One region of the Oceanobacillus sp. HCA-5259 genome, then DNA from elsewhere that is predicted to be linked to it. Evidence: riboswitches for the same ligand, from Rfam matches in the RefSeq annotation. Region 1 holds a riboswitch; the other holds the start of a gene.
What was found. Region 1 has a riboswitch for FMN ahead of WKU33_RS01410 (ECF transporter S component). Riboswitches for the same ligand answer to the same signal wherever they lie in the genome.
Positions count from the first base shown of each region.

Region 1 (7,505 bases):
GTCCTTCTCTATTACTCATGCTGCTGGTGACTTCACCGTAGTTGCAGAAAGTTATGGTTATCATCCTGCAGAAGAAAATGTAACAGTCGAGGCAGATGAATCTACAACAGTTAACTTTACTCTAGAAGAACAAGATGAATACACCGTTTCAGGTACGGTAACTGATGCAGTAACTGGTGAGGGAATTGCAGACGCTACACTTCTAATTGTAGAAGATGCGAATGTGGAAGCGGTTACGACAGATGAAAATGGTTCCTTTACGATCACTGCTTATGAAGGCGTATATACGCTAAAAGTACTAGCTCGTGGCTATCATGGAGCAGAAGTAGAAGCTGACTTTACTTCTGATGGTACGATTAATATTGAATTAGAACCTTTCTACACCGTTCCGGGCGGAGAGATTGGCTATGATGATGGAACAGCGGAAAATGCTCGTGCATTCTATGATGCTGGTAATGGCTGGGCAGTTCGTATGTCCCTTGATGAAGGACAAGAATCGGCAATTGTAACGGATGGGGTTTTCCAATTCCATGATGACGATTGGCCAGTTCCAGGAGGTACGGAATTTGCCGTTGAGGTATGGGATGCAAGTGGGCCGGATGGCACTCCAGGTGAGCGAATTGCCGGTCCAGTTGAAGCAGAGGCAATTCGGAGTCTGGATGAGTGGACGGTTGTTGACTTAAGTGAACATGCGATTCAAGTAAATGGTGATTTCTATATGGTCTATATTCAACGAGATGTGAATACAAATGCACCGGGTCTAGCAACAGATGAAAACGGGCCGAACGCAGAAAGAAGCTTCCAATATGTAGGCGGTGCATGGAATCAATCCCCGGCAGATGAAGGGAACTATATGATCCGTGCCAGAGTAAACTACGAGGTGGAAGAAGCGGTCATTACGTCTCCCGAAGATGGACTAATCACGAATGAAACAGAAGTTACTGTAGAAGGTACTGCTTCACCGACTACCTTCATTAAATTAGTAAATAATGGAGAAGAAGTAGATACAGTTGAAGTTGGAGATGACGGTAAATTTGCAATTCCTGCAACGCTTGCGGAAGGTGATAATGAGTTGGTTGCGGTCACCATACTGGATGATACAGAAATTATGGAATCCGAACCTGTAACAGTTGTCTTGGATACAGAAGCGCCAGCACTCACCATCGACAATCCTGAAGACGGCGAGAAAACAAATCGTGAAACTGTTACGGTAGAAGGAACAGTTGAGGATGCTAATCTTGATTATGTCGAGGTAAACGGACAGCGCGCTAAGATTGATGATGGGAATTACTCTCTGCGAATTATTCTTGATGAAGGGATAAATGACATTGAAGTTACAGCGGCCGACTTGGCGGGCAATTCAACGTCTGAAGCTGTATCGTTGGATGTCGACTTCACACCTCCTGCAATCGAGAATCTGACGCCTGAAGAAGATGTGTACTTGGGTGCAGGGGAAAGCGTGAAGTTCGAATTTGACAGTGAGCCTGGCTTAAAGTCCACATTTGTCGTCCATATGCCGCTCACGAATGTGAATTCCAACCCGACTGAATTACCGATGATGGAAACATCTGAAGGACATTATGTCGGCTACTGGACAGCAACAAGCAATGTTGTTGCAGAAGGAGCAGTTATCGAAGTAATCGCAGTCGATGATTATGGGAATGAAACAAGAGCTCAAACAGACGGGAAACTATTTATTAATACAGATGAATGATGGGGAAGGTGCGGCGATCTTGCCGCACCTTTTTCTTGGATAAGCTTAGGAATTTGCGGTTAACAAAATTTATTAGGCACTTCAGCAAAGCCTAAATATATTACTTCTTGAGTTAGCTTGCAACACGACGAGCAGCTATCAAACTTCACACTCCTCCAACCGATAAAGAAGAATTCCGATTGGCTTACCAGAGGCTTAGTCGCTCTAATACCCTTGTGTGAAAGTCAACACTTACTGTAAGAACACTTCCTTCTTTGCTTGAGCACGTCTCTTGCAATTTATTAAAAATGTAGTATACTTATTGTTAGTAATTGAATAATCGATTCTAATCTTCGGGGCAGGGTGCAATTCCCGACCGGCGGTGAGGGGTATACTTACTCTAAGTCCGCGAACCATAATTTCAATTCTTATGGTTGATCTGGTGTAATTCCAGGACCGACAGTTACAGTCTGGATGGGAGAAGATGTCGAGCCAAATCAAGGTGCTTTTTCGTGTACCTTCATTTACTCTTGTATTCCCAAACCCTAAAGCCCCATTTACGGCTTTAGGGTTTTTCTGTCTTAAAAGAAATTTTAAGACGCTGGAACAGAAGAGTTGTCAAAATGGCAAGGCGATCCTTCATCACGAGTTAGAATCGGTTAGCAAACGATGAAGGAGGAAGATGGAGATGCAAAAATCTGCAAAGCAATCTTCAAAGTTATTAAAACTTATTATTTTAGCACTGCTAGGATCAATCGCGCTTGTTTTATTTTTCTTGAATTTCCCGCTGCCGTTCCTACCACCATATTTAAAAATTGATTTTAGTGATGTACCGGCATTGATGGCTTCACTTATTTTTTCACCACTTGCTGGTGTAGCTGTCGTTCTCATTAAGAACGTGCTTTATTTCGCGGTGTCTGGATCAGGAGACCCGGTCGGTGTTCTAGCTAATTTTCTTGCAGGTGTAATGTTTGTCCTTCCAGTTTCACTTATTTATCATAAGTTCCATAAAGGTGTAAAATCGATCGTTTCCGGCTTAGTTACAGGAACAATCGTTATGGCAGTTGGAATGTCTGTATTAAATTATTATGTTATTCTGCCTGCTTATGCATGGTTTATGGGATGGGATATGAGTGAACAAATGGCGTGGGGCGCCGTTCTTGTTGGGGTGTTTTCATTTAACTTGCTGAAAGGAATTATTGTCGGAATGTTATTTGTTCCCGTGTTCATAAAAATGCGCAGCTGGATTGAACAGAAACAAACAAATTTAGCTGCATAATATACATTCAAAAAAGGTTCATCTCAAATAATTGAGGCTGAACCTTTTTTCATGTTTTGGAGAAATATAATAGAACCTGATTATCTGGCAAGGGCTGTACTTTTTAAAAAGAATAGTAGGCAAGGTCATTGGCGAATGATCCTGCCTACTATTCTTAGGTGTGTTTTTTTATTCTTCTTCTACAAGTGTTTTTGCAGTTGGGATAGCATCAAGTCTTTCCTCCGGTATTGGCTTTTGTGATACGACACTCATACCATACGTTTTATTATCAATCCGCTCCAGCGCATCATCAATCGCTTGTAACCGTTCCTTGTGAACGAGTTCCATTCCAGCATCACGCTCTTGTTCAAACTGTTCTGTACCCAGGTCAGCTGGATGATTGCCATAATCAGACAGCTCTTGGATCGAGTCGTTCGGTGATTTATTAGTAGATTGACTGGAAAGCTTTTCCGTTTCCGCTTTTAACTCGAGCAACCGCTTACGGAAATAAGCTAATTTATCATCCGAAAGATAGGTCTTCATCAAAATCGCTCCTTTTCATTCAGGCAACATTCAAGAAATTAAGCAGTGACAAGCACGCTTAGACAAATGCTGCAATGACGAGGGATATTCCAAGTAAGAAGCCGTAAATGGTGTTCGTTTTTCCAGTTGCAATCATTGCGGGCATCATTTCGAGTGGTTCGGTCTTACCACGGAAGTTTTTGATGACAGTTACGGCTTTCGGTACGCTAAGGAAAGTGATTAGTGTCCAGATAGGCAAGAGACGTGCAATAATTAAAGCTAATGTCCAGCCGTAAGCAATGCTAAATAGTACTGCAAGCACGGTAATTGCTTTTTTCCTGCCGATCAGTACAGCAATAGTTTTTCTTCCGCCAGCTTTATCCCCGTCACGATCCCGAATATTATTGGATAAATTGATGCTGCCGATAAAAATGGTAACTGGAATCGATATCCAAATTACTTCACTCGTAATTGTTAGAGTCTGGATGAAATACGTGATGCCGATAATGACTGTCCCCATTAGTACACCGGAAAACAACTCACCAAGTGGTGTATATGAAATTGGAATAGGTCCTCCAGTATATAGATAACCGATTGCCATACATATTAAACCGATAATAGCAATCCACCAACTTGACTCGATACAAATATAAACACCAAGAATAACAGCAATTCCATAGAATGTAATAGCAAGACTTCGAATTGTTTTCGGCTTTATCCCATCACGAACAATCGTGCCGCCGATCCCAACTGATTCCTCTGTATCTAGACCAAGTTTATAATCATAGTATTCATTAAACATATTTGTCGCAGCCTGAATTAATAAGGACGCTACGAGCATGGCGAGAAATAAGGTCCAGTTGATGGTTCCATCATGATAAGCAAGCATCGTACCGACGAATACAGGGATAAACGATGCTGTAAGTGTGTGCGGACGCATCAAGCGCCACCAGACGTCAAAGCCTGATTTCTCGTTCAATGCCTCTTTTATTGAATTTTTATTAACAGTATCCATAAATGTTCCCCCTCCACGCTATCCTATTAATCTTATGAAAATAAAGGACAAGTGTCAATTTCTTTTATTTTCCTCCATATCTCCTGCTATGTTCCATTTTCTTGGCTTAATTATCAAAAAACGGTCCTTTTCTTGAGAAAGTGATGAAAAGAGCATAAAATGGTTATAGGTGTTTTTTAGTGGTATTTATCGGAGGTATAGTTATGATCGATATTCAAATGAAAGAGCTTGAAGAAAAAATAGCAGCCGTAAAGAATTCCATCGGCCCAAATGAATCATCCAAGCTTTTCAGTTTGACGAAGAAAATAGAAAATAAAGACCCTCTCCTTATATTTGAGGGGGCGAAGCAGTTTGTTAAAGACCGCTTTTATTGGATGAATCCGAATCGCACCCTAGCAATAACTGGAGTTGGCAGTGTGCAAACGTTAATAGCTGAAGAGAATCGTTTTCAGGAAACAGAGGATTTATGGAAGCAAGCGTTAGAGCATACTTGGATTGATAATCCTTACTCGACGGTGCCGGCAACAGGGTTTGTCGCTTTCGGCGGGATGGATTTTGATCCACTTGAAGTAAAAACAGAGCTTTGGAAGAAATTTGAATTAAGCAAATTCTATATTCCAGAACTAATGCTGACAACTTATCATTCAGACAGTTATGTGACGGTGAATATACTCATCAATAAAGAAGAGACAATAGATGAAGCAGCAACAAGACTTCGTAAAAACACACAGAAGTTTATAACTGGTAAGACATTCGGCGTGCAGCATATTGAGATTAAAAGAAACCGAGTCATTGAACCAGAAAAATGGAAAGAAACCGTCAAAGAAGCAACAAAGGAAATGAAAGAAAAACGCGCAGAAAAAATAGTCCTTGCACGGGAAGTCCGTCTATCCTTTACGGAAGAAATTAATATCACGCAAGTTCTTGAAGAGCTGCATCATACACAGGCAAACAGTTATATCTTCGCATTCGAAAGTGGAGGGGACTGTTTTATTGGTGCGACTCCAGAGCGGATAGTCAAGGTAGAAAACAATAATTTACTTTCGACCTGTCTTGCGGGAACGGCTCCCCGCGGAAAGACGAAAGAAGAGGACGAGCAGATCGGTTATGAACTGCTGCATGACAAGAAGAATCGGGATGAGCATGAATTTGTCGTAAAAATGATTAAAGAAGCCGTACTAAAAACCTGTACAAACGTCAATATTCCGAACGAACCGGTACTTCATCCGTTAAAAAACCTACAGCATTTATATACATCGGTAACAGGAACGTTGAAAGACGAGTATTCCATTTTCGATTGTCTTAAAGATCTGCACCCGACACCTGCTCTTGGTGGTACGCCAACAGAAGATTCGTTAGCTTATATACGTGAACATGAACTGCTTGACCGGGGATGGTATGGTGCCCCGATCGGTTGGGTCGATAGCAATCAAAATGGAGAGTTTGCGGTAGCAATCCGTTCTGGACTGATCCAAGGGGATGAGGCATCCCTATTTGCTGGTTGCGGGGTTCTAGCTGATTCCGATCCGGAAATGGAATTTGAAGAGACCAGAATTAAAATGCTGCCGATGCTAAATGTGCTGGGAGGAAAACAGGAATGAATCATACGGAAATATTAACGAGGTATACTGCCAATTTTGTCGATGAAATGATTCAAAACGGAATTCAGCATGTTGTTATATCCCCTGGATCCCGGTCAACTCCGCTATCGCTGGCCTTTGCTGAGCATGAACACATCAAGGAATGGGTTGTCATCGATGAGCGATCCGCTGCATTTTTCGCTCTTGGACTTGCGAAACAGACGAAAGCAGCGGTAGCATTAGTTTGTACGTCAGGTACTGCTGCAGCGAATTATTATCCGGCAGTTGTCGAGGCGTATTACAGCCGTGTTCCGCTCGTGATTCTAACTGCAGATCGGCCTCATGAGTTAAGGGATGTCGGCGCCCCGCAAACGATTGATCAACTTCATTTATTCGGAAATTATGTTAAATGGTTCCAGGAAATGGCGATTCCTGAAGGGGATGACGGTATGCTCCGTTATGTTAGACAAAAAGCGGCACGGGCAGTGTATATGGCTTGTGAAGGGAATCGAGGTCCTGTTCATTTGAACTTTCCATTACGTGAACCACTTACTCTTGACTTTTCTTTGGAAGGTATTTGGAAGTATAAAGGAATGGTTGAACATTCAGCTCGCATCCCGCTTGACGGAAAAAAACGATTGACGGAAGAACAGCTCGAAGCTTTCCTCAGCCAGTTGACAAATAAGAAAAAGGGGCTGATCGTCTGCGGACCACAAGCAGATGCTGATGAACAGTTCCCCGAGCAAGTTGTCGCCCTTGCTGAAAAGTGGCAGCTGCCAATACTAGCTGACCCGCTCTCTGGGCTGCGAAGTGGGCCACATCGTAAGGTAAATATAATTGAAACGTATGACGCACTACTAAAAAACAAGGCAATTCGTGACCGAATGAAGCCTGATTTTATTATCCGTTTTGGTGCTATGCCAGTTTCAAAAGCTTATTTATTTTTCATCAAAGAAAATGCAACGATTCCACAATTCGTTGTAGAAAATCATTCTGGCTATAGGGAACCGACGGGAAATGTAACGGAATTCATTTTTGCAGATCCAACTACACTTTGTGAAGAATTGCTTGCTGTTGATCAGCCAGCCTTTTCAGAGGAATGGTTGCATGATTGGAAAGCGATGAACAAAGTAGCGAGAAATCATTTTCTTTTTGGTATGGAAGAGAAAATTACAGAAGGTGAAGCCATTCGGGGACTGCGTGAAGTCATTCCTGAAGGTAGCACGCTTTATGTAGGAAACAGTATGGCCGTCCGGGATGTAGATACCTTTTTCTTAACGGATGATAAACCGATTTCGGTTCTTGCCAACCGCGGGGCAAATGGAATTGATGGAATGGTTTCAAGTGGAGTTGGAGCGGCGGCTGCTGGAAAACGAGTAACACTCGTCTTAGGGGATTTATCATTTTTCCATGATATGAATGGATTACACGCTGCTA
Region 1 covers NZ_JBBKBV010000002.1:19,214-26,718, reverse strand. The annotation lists gene WKU33_RS01415 (S8 family serine peptidase) at 1-1,714, shown strand, start outside; FMN riboswitch at 2,039-2,183, shown strand; gene WKU33_RS01410 (ECF transporter S component) at 2,382-2,972, shown strand; gene WKU33_RS01405 (hypothetical protein) at 3,141-3,494, opposite strand; gene WKU33_RS01400 (1,4-dihydroxy-2-naphthoate polyprenyltransferase) at 3,553-4,488, opposite strand; gene WKU33_RS01395 (isochorismate synthase) at 4,692-6,089, shown strand; gene menD (2-succinyl-5-enolpyruvyl-6-hydroxy-3-cyclohexene-1-carboxylic-acid synthase) at 6,086-7,505, shown strand, end outside.

Region 2 (7,505 bases), on a different contig from region 1:
AGCGTCGGCAGTTCCAATGGGAACGATTATGTTTACAACGACTCTGATTGGTTTTACAGTATTTTTTACAGTTGCGAGAAAAGATAAGGCAGATGAATAAAAATTAGTGCTCAATAACAGGAGATTAATTGTAAATGAGATATGAAGTAGCGCGCCGATACTGATGTATGTTTTTATGTGAAAAAACGTCCACGATTTTTTAAAAATCGTGGAAATGAAATAATGGAACAGAGACTATACAAAAAAGGAAATGATCGAATGAAAACAGAAAAAGAGAAAATGATAGCTGGAGAAATATACAATCCTGAAGATCCATTGTTAGTAAAAGAGCGGAAGGAAGCAAGGCGAAGGGTTAGAAAATATAATCAAACTTTAGAAACGGATGAGGAAAAACGAGTTGAAATTTTAAAGGAATTACTTGGCTCTACAGGGGAAAATATATATATGGAACCGAATATACGGTTTGACTACGGATATAACACCCATGTAGGTGAAAATTTCTATGCGAACTTTGATTGTACAATTTTGGATGTATGTGAAGTGAGAATTGGTGATCATTGTATGCTCGGGCCGGGTGTGCAACTTTATACAGCGACACACCCACTTGATCCGGTAAAACGCAATTCGGGTATAGAATATGCGAAACCGATTAAGATTGGAAATAATGTCTGGATTGGTGGTAGTGCAATAGTAAATCCGGGTGTAACGATTGGTCATAATGTTGTTGTGGCTTCAGGAGCAGTAGTGACGAGAGATGTGCCAGATAATGTTGTAGTCGGAGGTAATCCAGCTAGAATTATTAAACATATTGAGGTAAATGGGTAATCGGATGTAAAAGAAATGATGTCTAATAATTCAAATATAGAAGGGATTTGCAAGATTTTCGACCATAAGCCCACTGAACTTTACGGATTCATTAATATGGCGGAAAATCACGATATAAGCACTTTGCGGTAAAAGATAATCTAGTATACTATCGCCTTGTTAAATGAAATAAATCTAAAAAGAGAGAGGGCTTGCCGAAACGATGAAATGGATAGGAAAGAAAAGTATTATTTTTATAAGCATACTTACTTTACTTTTATTAGTAGCTTGTCAGGGAGGATCTGATGATAGTGACTCTGCTTCCGGGGAAAAAGAGGAAAACGATGCATCTGAACTGACAGAAATTGTCGGGATTGATCCCGGTTCTGGAACAATGAATATAGCAGCGGAAACGGTAGAAGCGTACAATTTGGATCTAGAATTGCTGCCGAGTTCAGAACCAGCGATGTTAACGGAACTTCAAGGTGCAATTGCGAATGAAGAACCGATTGTTGTTACACTTTGGGAGCCGCATTGGATGTTCAGTGAATATGATTTGAAATTCTTAGAGGATCCACAAGGTACTTTAGGTGAATCGGAAAATATTCATACAATGGTAAGACACGGTCTTGAGGAGGAGCAGCCAGCAGCTTTCAAGCTCCTAGATAACTTTTACTGGGAAGTAGAAGACATGAATGAAGTAATGTCCAAGTTTGGTCAAAGCGATGAAGTAGAGCCACGCGAGGCAGCGGAAGAATGGATTGCAGATAACCGGGACAAAGTCGAAGTTTGGACGGAAGGAATAGAGCCAGTTGATGGAGAGACTATTGAATTAGGCTATGTGAATTGGGATACGGAACTATCATCAACGAATGTTGTTGCTTTAATGCTTGAAGAATTAGGTTACACGGTCGAATTGACTCCACTTGATATGGGTATCGCATTCGAAAGTCTTTCAGAGGGAGAAATCGATGGCATGCTTATCGCTTGGCTTCCAGTAGGGGCTGCTACTTATGCCGAACAATATAAAGATGACATTGTTGACCTCGGACCAAATTTAGAAGGTGCCCAGCAAGGATTTGTCGTCCCGGCGTATATGGATATTGATAGTATTGAAGAATTGCCGACGAAATAAGGGGCTTGTCACCTTATTGGATTTTGGTGAATGATGTTGAAGGTCAGATAAGCTATCTGGCCTTTTTTCAAGACTTATTTTGCTACCCTAAATGATTTGGAGGTTAATACATAATGGATGTTGAACAATTATGGTCAGAGGTTTTAGAAAGGATTCAAAAAAGAATTCAAAAGGCAAGCTATGATACATGGTTTAAGAATACAAAAGCCGTTGAAATGAAGGACAATCTCTTAATGATAGAAACAGCTAATGAGTTTCAAAGGGATTGGTTGGAGAATCGATATAAGGAGCAAGTTGAGGAACTATTGTATGTACTAACTGGTGAAAGATTAAAGGCTTCCTTTACTATTGGGGAAAAATGATGATGACAAGTTCTACAACTGAAGCACATTCTCAAACGAAGTATATTGATGTATCAGACCTGCTAAAGAAAATTGAAAACCTTGAAAGAAGAGTAAGTGAATTAGAGAAAAAATGAAGTTTTTTGGAACGTTCTAATTTTGAGTTAATAATAAGGGATTTTAAAACGCACTTTTTTCGTCTTAACAGACTGAAGAAAGTGCGTTTTTGTAGGATTATAACAGTTCCTTATTTTTCTTATAGGAACGCTTTAAGGAAATATAACTCGATAAAAACGATACTACACTGACACTTATCAATAAGCCTAAAATTTCAACCCAATTGTTGAGACTCGAAGGTATATTAATGAAAATCAAATACAGTGCCATAAAAATAATAACAAATCCAATTGTTCTAATGCATATCACTCTTAACTCTTTTTTGTACGCATGTTTTGTGGCAATATCTGTATATTCCATCCCGGCTAGTATATATCTTCCTGTTACATAAAAGAGGAAGATGGCAATGGCTGCCAATAAGACAGTTTCCGTGTCCAGATTAAAAAACTTGTTGCAGATCATCATTACAATAAGGGAAAGAAAAAGGATAATTGCTCCTTCCGTGAAAAAGTAAAGCATCTTTTTTTCCTTATATTCATCATCCGGTAATAGAAAGGATATCCAAGATTTCATTGCGTATCGACCTCCCAGAATAATTCGTCCAATGTTTTGTTAAGTGACTTTGCTAAATTAATACAGAGCTGGAGACTAGGATTATATTCCCCTTTTTCAATGAGCCCAATTGTTTGCCTGGTGACACCAACCTGGCGCGCTAGCTGCTCTTGTGTCATGGAATTTTTAATTCGAGTAATTTTTACGTTGTTTTTCATTTGTCACCCTACTTACGAAATGTAAGATATAGATTTCTTTTGTAATTTATATCTTACATCAGAGAGGAGGGTAAAGTCAACTGTGAAATAAAAAATGTACGAATTAGACCAACATTCAGGGAGGGCTGACATTCAATAAATCGCGTTATAAAATTAAAGAACCCTCCAAATCAAAAATTGGAGAGTTCTTCATGCAAGCTGTTATGAAATCTGCTTCATCAAATTCGCCATCTCAATAGCTGCTGTTGCAGCATCCCAACCTTTATTTCCGGCTTTCGTTCCAGCCCGCTCAATGGCCTGTTCAATTGTATCGGTCGTTATGACACCGAAAATAACAGGAATACCATCTTGCATATTAATCGCAGCCACACCTTTAGAAACTTCACTACATACATAATCAAAATGTGGGGTAGAGCCGCGGATTACTGTACCAAGTGTAATAACTGCATCATATTTTTTAGATGTTGCTAACTTTTTTGCGACGATTGGAATTTCAAAAGCTCCTGGCACCCACGCAACATCAATATCATCTTCATTTACACCGTGTCTGCGTAAGGCATCTTCAGCTCCTGCGAGTAGCTTACCGGTAATAAAATCATTAAACCTTCCAACGACAATCCCGATTTTTAAATCGGTTCCTACTAAATGACCTTCGAAAATATTACTCATTTTTCTTCTCCTTCAATGTTTTTCCTATTTATTATCAAACGAAACTTCATTCAGTAGAAGTTTCGACGCACAGAACATGTTAGTGTCGACGTTGCGAAACGAATCGCGTTTTTAGTCGACTGCTCCTCCCCCACTGAATTCGCTTTCGTGAATCAGTGTGTTAGTGTCTGTTATCCCCCGACTAGATAGATTTGATTACTCTCTCTATTTTGAGACGGAGCTTTACGAACGATTTCACCGTGATAAAAGAACCTTGCTCGATTTGCGGTATTCTACTAAATCCTTAATTGTCAAAATAACTAAATTAAAGTGCTCTGCAACTTTTTTCAGTTCCGCACCGCGCGCCATTGTTCCATCTGGGCTCATAATCTCGCAAATTACCCCAACTGGTTCTGCACCAGCAAGCTTAGCTAGATCAACTGCAGCTTCGGTATGACCAGGTCGTTCCACAACACCGCCACTCTTTGCAATCAGCGGAAAAATATGCCCAGGTTTATTAAAATCACTAGCTTTGGCTTCAGGATCCAACATATTTAAGATTGTTGTTGAACGCTCAAAAGCTGAGATCCCGGTATGTGTTGAAACATGGTCAATCGACACGGTGAATGCAGTCCGGTAAGGGTCCGTATTCTCCGGCGCCATTAGGGTTAAGGAAAGCTGCTTTGCTTTTTCTTCTTCAATAGGAACGCAAATCAACCCTTTTCCTTCGTTTGCCATAAAGTTAATCATTTTTGGTGTTGCAAATTTTCCTAATGCGAGAAAATCGCCTTCATTTTCCCTGTCCTCATCATCTACTACAATAATTGCTTTCCCTTCTTTTAACTCCTCGATTGCTTGCTCTACGGTTGCGTACAATTTATTCACCTCATCCATTTAAAAATCCACTTTCAGCTAGGGTTGCCTTCGTAATTCCATTTGTTGCTGGTTGTTCTGATCTTTTAGAAAGTAAATTCTCCATATACTTCGCGAGCATGTCACATTCGATATTCACGAAATCACCAAGCTGTTTCTCGCCAATAATCGAGTCTGCTTGCGTGACAGGGATTAGGGAAATGACAAATCCATTACCTGTAATTTCAAATATCGTTAGTGAAGTGCCATCGACCGTGACAGATCCTTTATCAATAGAATATTTCAGCAATTGTTGATCTGTCTTGATTTCCATGTATTTCGCATTTTCATGACGGCGAACAGAAATGATTTCTCCAGTCCCATCGACATGGCCACTGACAAAATGACCGCCAAATCGACCATTCGCTGCCATTGCCCGCTCTAAATTAACAGGGCTCCCGATCTGTAACATATGGAGCGTTGTCGCTTTAACCGTTTCGGGCATAACGTCAGCCGTGAAAAAGCCTGGTCCATGTTCATGGACAGTTAGACAGACACCGTTCACCGAGATACTGTCCCCGAGATTCACATCGGACAGAACTGTCGTACATGCGATTTTAAATTGTAATGAATTGGGATTTCGTTTAATGGATTGGATTGTTCCAATTTCTTCCACAATTCCAGTGAACAATGAAATAAAACCTCCTTCTAGAGATCACGTGTAATCTTCTGTTTTTGTAAAATAATGTATTTGAATTCTTTCCACCGCGGGGCGTTTGGGTGGTAAGGAAAGAGTTTGATTGGAGTACGGTTTTTATAAACATGCATACATTTAAGAAATACGGAAATATGCGAGGATGCATAAAAGAATTCCGTTTGTTCTTGCATATGCCATTAGGAGTAAGGCTTCTGTTGTAACCGTATCAATTAAAATGCGCGATTGAAGCTATTTCTCTATATTAATTTACTCTCTGCAGCTCCTTTCTGTTTTAAAAGAGAGAATACTAGAATCGGCATCGCATAAATTTTCGCAACAACTTCTCCCATCCAGACTGTAACTGTCGGTGCTGGAATTACACCAGCTCCACCGTCTCCTAAAGAGTACGGGTCACGGACTTACAAGCATAACACTTGAACACCGCCGGTAAGGAGTTTCACCTTGCCCCGAAGTTATTGGAAAATATTATACTACTATTAAAGTATCATGTTCAATAAAATGTGGCAACTGGATGTACCTATTTGGCGAAATGGAAATACGTTTATCCCTAACTCTATGATATTCATTTATTCCTCATTTTCCTTATACAATGCCTCCATTTCCTCGCCAATTTTCATTAAATAGGATTCTTGTTCAGAGGTAAGCATGGTAGGGAACTGAAAATCCATTGTCTCCTGATCCATTAACTCCTGTGCCTTTTCCAGTTCCATCGCAAAGGCTTCTTTATCCTCAACATGTCTTGTTGCCAGTTCGGTTAGTCCCATTAGTAATTCAAAAGCTTCTGGTGAATTTGCAGGGACATTATCTTGCATCAATTTTTCTAACTTAGCTAGCCAATCAAGCATTTCCACGTCCAGTAGTTGCTGGTATTCTTTTGGCAGGGAAAAGTATTCTTTAGCAACCGATTCCGGGAGATACTCTTTCGCCCATTCCTTCAGATCTTCCTCATGTTCCATTTGAAAAAGTAAAGAACTTAACACTGTCCAATTGATTGATTTTCCTGCCTTGAGTAAGTTTTGTACTCGCTCGACAGCTTCGATTGCCTGATTTAATTCATCCCGCTTTTCGGTTAAAAGTTTATGCTGCAAAGGTAATGATTTCTCGAGCTGCACAGCACAATCCATTTCATCTTTTATGAAATCTTTGATCTCTTGTAATGGATAGCCCAAAAACTTTAGTGATTGAATTTGTTGCAGCTTCGCAAGTTCATTTAATCCGTAAAGTCTGTGGCCTGATTCATTTCTTTCAGTTGGTACGAGTAAACCTAACTCTTCATAAAAACGTAAGGTGCGTACGGTTATTCTGGCCTGTTTGCTGAACTCACTGATTGAAACCTAGGTGCTTCATGATTCATAAAAAATCCCTCCATTTTATCAGATATTAAGGGTCTGTAATCCCCCACTGAATGAGTTCCGCTTTATTGTTAATTATAAGTTATCATGTATCGTAACGGAGGGGGCAAGGGGGAAAGGCTAATTTGTTTGGAAAATCGAGAGTAATTCTGAAATTGCTATAGATTTAATACTAAAAAAACCTTAAATAAATGAGTACTGTAGAAATCCAAACTACTTGAGATGGCATTCTTTGCAAAAAAAGGTGTCTTCGCCTGAACGACTCCGAATTCGTTAATTTCGTGTACATAGAAGGCGCCTAATCGGATGAACGACTCCGGTTCCGTTAATTTCGTGTATTTAGAAGGCGCCTAATCGGATGAACGATTCCGGTTCCGTTAATTTCGTGTATTTAGAAGGCGCCTAATTGCGTGAACGACTCCGAATTCGTTAATTTCGTATACATAGAAGGCGCCTAATCGGATGAACGATTCCGATTCCGTTAATTTCGTGTAATTAGAATTCATCTAATTGCCTGAACGAATTGGATTCCGTTAATTTCATGTACATAGAAGGTGCCTAATTAATTCCGTCATGCTCGTACAATTAAAAGATGGTCTAACCACCTAAAAGAATCCAATACCTAACGTTTAGGTCGATTATAAAGCATCTAAAAAAGGAAAAGGACATGCAAATTAGCGCACGTCCAACTATCATTCTACAAATTCATGTCCTGCTAGCATCGTTACAATTTCATTCTCAATTTCCTGCATCGCTTCACTAGGACCT
Region 2 covers NZ_JBBKBV010000014.1:8,871-16,375, reverse strand. The annotation lists gene WKU33_RS09735 (Bcr/CflA family efflux MFS transporter) at 1-100, shown strand, start outside; gene WKU33_RS09730 (sugar O-acetyltransferase) at 259-825, shown strand; gene WKU33_RS09725 (glycine betaine ABC transporter substrate-binding protein) at 1,028-1,939, shown strand; gene WKU33_RS09720 (DnaA N-terminal domain-containing protein) at 2,053-2,301, shown strand; gene WKU33_RS09715 (DUF3278 domain-containing protein) at 2,515-2,970, opposite strand; gene WKU33_RS09710 (helix-turn-helix transcriptional regulator) at 2,967-3,167, opposite strand; gene ribH (6,7-dimethyl-8-ribityllumazine synthase) at 3,369-3,836, opposite strand; partial or broken gene ribB (3,4-dihydroxy-2-butanone-4-phosphate synthase) at 4,074-4,691, opposite strand; gene ribE (riboflavin synthase) at 4,702-5,358, opposite strand; FMN riboswitch at 5,699-5,843, opposite strand; gene WKU33_RS09690 (MerR family transcriptional regulator) at 5,952-6,713, opposite strand; gene dacB (D-alanyl-D-alanine carboxypeptidase/D-alanyl-D-alanine endopeptidase) at 7,430-7,505, opposite strand, start outside.
Region 2: another riboswitch for FMN. It lies ahead of ribE (riboflavin synthase); the one in region 1 lies ahead of WKU33_RS01410 (ECF transporter S component).